DNA from 2 places in the Gordonia insulae genome. Region 2 is predicted to be linked to the other one. Evidence: riboswitches for the same ligand, from Rfam matches in the RefSeq annotation. Region 2 holds a riboswitch; the other holds the start of a gene.
The links. A riboswitch is a leader RNA that binds a small molecule or an ion and turns the genes downstream of it on or off. The one in region 2 is predicted to bind cyclic di-AMP.
Positions count from the first base shown of each region.

Region 1 (3,203 bases), 2.2 Mb from region 2:
AGGTCGGCGATGGTCGCGGCGGTCGTCCGGTTGCCGATGGGACCGAGGGCGTCCTCGGTCGGCGTGCGGGAGACCTTCAACCGCGGAAAGCGTTCGCCGGTGAGCACGATCCACCAGCCGCGGTGGGGCTGGGTCGATCGGCGGTTGTAGGCGGGCGCGTGGGCGGCAAGCAGGCGCAGTTCGCGGACGCCCGCCTCGAGCGCGTGGGCACACTCGACGTGATCGACGCGGGTGGCCAGGTTCACCATCTCGCCGATCCGTCGTCGGGGATCGCTGCCGGTGAAGTAGGAGAGCACCCGACGGCGGAGGTCGACGGCGGTGCCGACATAGAGGACCTCGTCGGACGGTCCGCGGAACAGGTAGACACCGGGGCGCGCCGGGAGGTCGCGGGCCAGGGTGCGTTTGGCCCGCAGTCGCGGGTTCGACCGGGGTAGGTAGGCGGTGAGCTCCCGATAGGTCCCGACTCCCTGGTTGCCGACCCGCTCGAGCAGCCGGTGGAAGACCTCCACGGTTGCGCGGGCGTCGTCGAGGGCACGGTGGGTGGGCCGTACGGAGACGTCGAACAGGTCGGCCAGCGCCGACAACCGGACCGTCGGTGCCTCGTCGCGGGTGAGGATGCGCCGGGCCATGGTGACCGTGCAGAGACTCGCGTTGAACGGCCAGTCGATGTCGAGCCGGGCCGCGTTCTGGCGGAGGAAGCCCATGTCGAACCGCGCGTTGTGGGCCACCAGGATGGCACCCCGGGCGAACTCCACGAACGACGGCAGCACCTGCGCGATGGTCGGAGCGTCGCTGACCATCGCCTCGGTGATGCCGGTGAGCGTGACGATCTGGGGCGGGATGAGCCGGCCCGGATCGACCAGGGTGGCGAACTCGCCGATCACCTCTCCGCCGCGGATCTTCACCGCCCCGATCTCGGTGATGCGATCCTCCGTCGGGCTGCCGCCCGTGGTCTCGAGGTCGACGACGACCAGGGTCGTGTCGAACAGCGAGCGGTCCGTGTAGTCGTCGCCGCCGTTCTCGAGGTCGGCGAAGGTCAGTTGACCGCCGACCGATTGTGCTGTGAACCCCACGGACCGAACATTAGTTCGATGTAACGACAGATTCTGGTGTGACAGGCGGGAAAGCTGGGTTCGGGATCGCGGAGACGCGTGACTGTCGGTGCCCCTCCCTAGTCTCCCTTGCATGTGACGCACTGAGCCGAAAGCCCGTGATTCGGCCCGGCGACATACCACCAGCACGCAAGTGAGATGGAGATCACAGATGTACATCGACTGCCAGTCCTGCCCGGGTCGCCCGGCCGCCTGTGACGGATGCATGATGCAGGTACTGTTCGACGCCCCCAACTGCGAAAACCCGACCTCCGAAGGTGGAGGAAAGGTTACGAAAACCACCCGTTCAGGGGACGCCGAGATCGACGCCGCGATCGATGTGTTCGTCGCCGCTGCGATGGTCTCCAGTGCGTCTGCAATATCTGCAAGAAATGGAAAAACTGCAGCTCAGGGCGTAGTTTCCGGCCGCAATCTGCGAATTCTGCGGGCCGGGTGACCTGACCTGGAAATTCGTTGCCTCAACGCTCGGTGGACAGACCCGCATCAGATTTCGTAACCTTTCCGAGACCTTTGCAGAGCGTCCCGCTCCAACAGGAGTGGTCTGGATAGGTCACCGCTCAATCGCCTTCTGGGCGAACCGGGGAACCACCAGTTTTCGGAGCGATCCGAATCGGGGTGAATCGCGCATGCCCGCCGACGTTCACGCGTCGTGTGGACCTACGCGTAGGGCCATTCTTCCGGCCCGAACCCGACAGCTAACTCGGTAGGCGGTCGAGGGAGAGCAAGGAGAAGTCGCTTCGTGGCCAAACATCGTTTGGAACAGCCCAACCGCGGCAGCAAGGTCGCCAAGCGTGCGGTCGTGGCCGGGTCGATCACCGTCGGCTCGTTCGCCGCTGTCGCCGGACCGGCACTCGCCGCGCCGGTGCACGTGCCCAACGTCGGCACATTCGAGCTTCCTGGGGTCGATACGAAACAGATCCCCCAGCAGTTCCAGGAACCCAAGGCACCCGCCGCGAAGGCCACCCCGGCCGCGAAGTCGCCCGGCGCCAACGTCCAGATCCCGAACCTCGGTTCCTTCACCGTGCCGGGTCTGAACGACAACCAGATTCCGCAGCAGTTCAAGCCCAAGGGTGGCGGAGCCATCTTCGGCGCACAGCCGACCGCAGCCCAGAAGGCCGTGCGCGTGGCCGAGAGCAAGATCGGCGCCCCGTACGTCTACGGGTCCGCAGGCCCCAACGCCTTCGACTGCTCGGGTCTCGTCTACTACTCGTACAAGCAGGCCGGCAAGACCATCCCGCGCGACAGCTACGGTCAGCTCGGCGGAGGCACCCCGGTGGCATCGCTCGCAGCGGCCAAGCCGGGCGACGTGCTGATCTTCAACGGCGGCGGCCACGCCGGGCTCTACGTGGGCAACGGCACCTTCGTCCACGCGTCGACCTCGGGTGTCCCGGTGAAGCGCGACAAGGTCAACAACTGGTCGCTCACCGGGATCCGGCGCTACTGAGCGTTCGGGCCGATGACGATGTGAGGTCTTAGTTTGGGCGGGTCACGCGAATGTGCGTGATCCGCCCAAACCACACACCCGGGAAACGGGATGATGGTCCAGACGGTCCATCTCCGAACCGGGTGGTCGGGGGGAAAGCGGTGGAGGAGAAGTGACAACCGTGGTTACCAGTTGGTCGGCCGCACGGAAGCGGTCGGTTCCCGCGATACTCGTGGCAGCGGTGACGGCGCTCGTGGTCTCCCTCTGCCAGTTGGGCGCGACGGCAGGCGCCGGCGATGCCACGGCGGTGCCGGTCCGGACGCCGGATCAGCTGCTCGTGCAGTACAAGAAGCTGAGCGACGACGCCGAGAAGTCGACCGAGGCGATGCACAACGCGCAGATTGAATACGACAAGCAGCGACGCATCGTGGCGACCGCGAAGAAGGCCTCGTCGACTGCGGATCGCACCCTCGTCTCCACGCAGCAACGTCTTGACGGCTATCAGGAGCGGGTCGACTCCGTCGTCCGCGCCAGTTACAAGGGCGCCCGCGTCAACCGCCTCTATGCCGTCCTGGTCAGCGATTCCCCACAGTCGCTGCTCGACCAGATGTCCGGGCTGGAACTGATCTCACGTCAGGCCGCGACAGATCTCAAGGGACTCAAGGAGG
Region 1 is NZ_CP033972.1:225,771-228,973, forward strand. Features, by position in the region: gene D7316_RS01150 (DEDD exonuclease domain-containing protein) at 1-1,073, opposite strand, end outside; gene D7316_RS01155 (hypothetical protein) at 1,318-1,548, shown strand; cyclic di-AMP (ydaO/yuaA leader) riboswitch at 1,657-1,837, shown strand; gene D7316_RS01160 (C40 family peptidase) at 1,852-2,556, shown strand; gene D7316_RS01165 (C40 family peptidase) at 2,708-3,203, shown strand, end outside.
Region 1: it holds a riboswitch for cyclic di-AMP, as region 2 does, so the genes downstream of both, D7316_RS01160 (C40 family peptidase) here and D7316_RS10805 (transglycosylase family protein) in region 2, are expected to answer to the same signal.

Region 2 (3,203 bases):
CCGCTGGACGCCGATCATCGGTGGGACCGTTCGACGATGGTCACCGCAGACGAGATCCTCGCCGCGCTGCGGACGCGCTTCACCCTGCTGCCCGACCCACGGCCACGCGGAAGCGCTCCCGCGGCGACCTGGCTGGTCGACGGCCATGATCTCGACGGCGACCCGGCCCGGGTCGGGGTGATCGCATCGGTCACCCGACCGTTCTGCGGTGACTGTGACCGCACCAGGCTGACCGCCGACGGCGCCCTGCGCAATTGCCTGTTCGCCCGATCCGAGACCGATCTCCGCGCCCTGCTGCGCGGTGGCCTCGACGACGATCGCCTCGACGCCGCCATCGCCGATCTCTGGCGCGGCAACGCGTGGGTCAAGGCAGCGGGTCATGGTGTGAACGGTCCGGAGTTCCATCAACCCGACCGGCCGATGTCGGCCATCGGGGGCTGACACCCGATGCAGATCACCATCCGGTACTTCGCTGCCGCACGCGCCGCGGCAGGCACGGAATCGACGGTCGTCGACGTCGACGACGACGCGACCCTGGGGCAACTCGAGACGACGCTCGCCGGCACCAACCCGGACCTCGAGCGCGTGCTGGCACGGTCGTCGTATCTGCGGGACTCGATCGCCGTCTGCGATCGGGCCGTCCGATTGGGCCCGTGCAAGACCCTGGACGTGTTGCCCCCGTTTGCCGGTGGCTGACGCCACATCGCGCGTGTGAGCTTCCTCACATAACGGGACGATAACGAGATGGACACAAGTCGACTATCGCCCCGTGAGCAGGGATGACTCCGAATCTGGGTCGAAAGACCCATTCTGGTCCCGAAAATCGGCTTGCCAACAACGTGATTCGCGCACGCAGACGTCGTACTGTGACTGAACGACGCCCTCGGGGGTCACAAGCAAGTAACCAAATGCATAACGTCCCGTCGGCCGCGCCGAACCTCGCTCCGCTACGGGACGCACCTGAAACATCTAGGAGCGAGGACGGGGGACCCACCCTCCGTACAGAGACCGGGCATCGGATCACTGCGACACCGATTCGATGTCCTTGGGGTTAAGTCCCGGCGTGATTCACGTCAGGCCGAGACCGGGCACCTCTCGCCCGAACCCGACAGCTGACTTCGTAGGCGCGTGGAGAGAGGAACACCACCATGTCCGGACGTCATCGCAAACCGACGACAGCCACGACCACCAAGACCCTCGCCAAGGTCGCTCTCACCGGAGCCGTCCTGGGCGGCGGAGCTGCGATGCTGGGCACCGGTTCGGCCAACGCCGCCACCGACGCCGAGTGGAACCAGGTCGCCCAGTGCGAGTCGGGCGGCAACTGGGCCATCAACACCGGCAACGGCTACCAGGGCGGCCTGCAGTTCAGCCCGAGCACGTGGGCCGGACACGGCGGCACCGAGTTCGCCCCGAGCGCCGACCAGGCCTCGAAGCAGGAGCAGATCGTCGTCGCCGAGCGTGTCCTGGGCAGCCAGGGCAAGGGTGCATGGCCGGTGTGCGGCACGGGCCTGTCGGCCTCGACCCCGCGCAGCGCTCCCGAGCAGGCTCCGAAGCTGCAGCTCCCGCAGCTGCCCGCACCGTTCAACTGGGGCGCGACCCCGGAAGCCAAGAGCACCGGTGACGTGAAGAAGCAGCTCGACACCGCGGTGGACAAGGCGCACGAGAACGGCAAGATCTCGCCCGAGGTCAAGAACCTCTGGGAGATGGCTGCCAAGAGCGGTTACGAACTCACCCCGGATCAGATCAACCTGTTCAACCAGAACAAGGACAAGCTGCCGACTCCCTGAGTCGCAGCAGTCACCGTCGAGGTGACGCCGGCCGGTCACGGCCGGCGGACCGACGGGGAATATGGCTGATGGCCCCAGTTCGAAGGGTCCCGCACGATGTCAATCCGTGCGGGGCCCTTTTCCATTCTCCGAACGGTCCCGCGACGTCCTCCCGGGACGGCCTCCCGGGACGTTCACCCGTGACGTTCAGTCGCGGCGGGTGAGCACGTGGCGTTCGCGCAGTGGCAACGCCACCCACATGACCAGGAACACGATCAGCGCGGCGACGGCGGCCGCGATGGCTGCCCAGCCGCCGAACACGATGTCGAAGATCACGGTGACGACCCCGGTCAATGCGACGCCGAGCAGCCCGATGCCGATCAGCGTGAGCAGGTGAGCCCGATTCACCAGCCGGTCGACGGCGTGACGTCGGAACAGCATCCGATGCAGCGCCACCGGGGAGATCAGCGTGATGGTGGACAGCACGGCGAACACCAGGCTGATCACGAAGATGTGCTGCTGACGCGGGGTGAGCTCCTCGAAGCCCTCCTGGAACGGGATGGTCAGCATCAGACCGGTGAGGATCTGCCCGCCGGTCTGGACCACCCGCAGTTCCTGCAGGAGGCTGGCCCAGTTCCGATCCAGGCGCTCGGCCCGGGTCTCGTGCCGTTCCGGCTCCGCGCTGTCCCCGGGCGGCCCGCTCACGCCGAACCCACCCATTCATCGGTGCCGTCGCCGAAGAACTGATGTTTCCACACCGGTAATTGCGCCTTGACCTCGTCGACGAGTCGCGCGCAGGTCTCGAAGGCGGCCCGTCGATGATCGGCGGCGACGGCCACCACGAACGCCACGTCACCGATGGCCAGATCACCGACGCGGTGCGAGACCGCCACCGCCCGTACGCCGGTGGCCTCGGCGGCTATCGTCTCCACGACCTCGGCCAGCACGGTCGGCGCGGTGGGGTGGGCCGAGTAGACCAGCCGGGTGACGTCGCGTCCGCCATCGTGGTTGCGGACCGCGCCGACGAAGCCGACCACCGCCCCGGCGCTGCCGCCGGCGGCGTCCACGACCGACGCTTCGTGGTCGGCCAGGTCGATCGCCGACTCGGACAACGATGTTCGAACCACCCGCGCGACACGGTCGGGCATCAGTGGTCACCTCCGCGGATCTGGTCGAGTGCGTGGTCGAGGACGCCGTCGAGCACCGACAGCCCGTCGCGTACGCCGCCGGTCGAGCCCGGCAGGTTGATCACCAGGGTCGACGCCGCCACGCCGGCCACACCCCGCGACAGGATCGCCGTCGGCACCTTCGGGAGGCCGGCCGAACGGATTGCGTCGGCGAGGCCGGGGATCTCGACGTCGAGCAGGTCCCGGGTCTCCTCGGGTGTTCGGTCCGTCGGCGAGAGTCCCGTGCCGCCGGTGGTGACGACCAGATCGG
Region 2 is NZ_CP033972.1:2,387,239-2,390,441, forward strand. Features, by position in the region: gene moaA (GTP 3',8-cyclase MoaA) at 1-441, shown strand, start outside; gene D7316_RS10800 (MoaD/ThiS family protein) at 448-696, shown strand; cyclic di-AMP (ydaO/yuaA leader) riboswitch at 948-1,143, shown strand; gene D7316_RS10805 (transglycosylase family protein) at 1,149-1,787, shown strand; gene D7316_RS10810 (DUF6328 family protein) at 1,974-2,471, opposite strand; gene D7316_RS10815 (molybdenum cofactor biosynthesis protein MoaE) at 2,468-2,914, opposite strand; gene D7316_RS10820 (MogA/MoaB family molybdenum cofactor biosynthesis protein) at 2,914-3,203, opposite strand, start outside.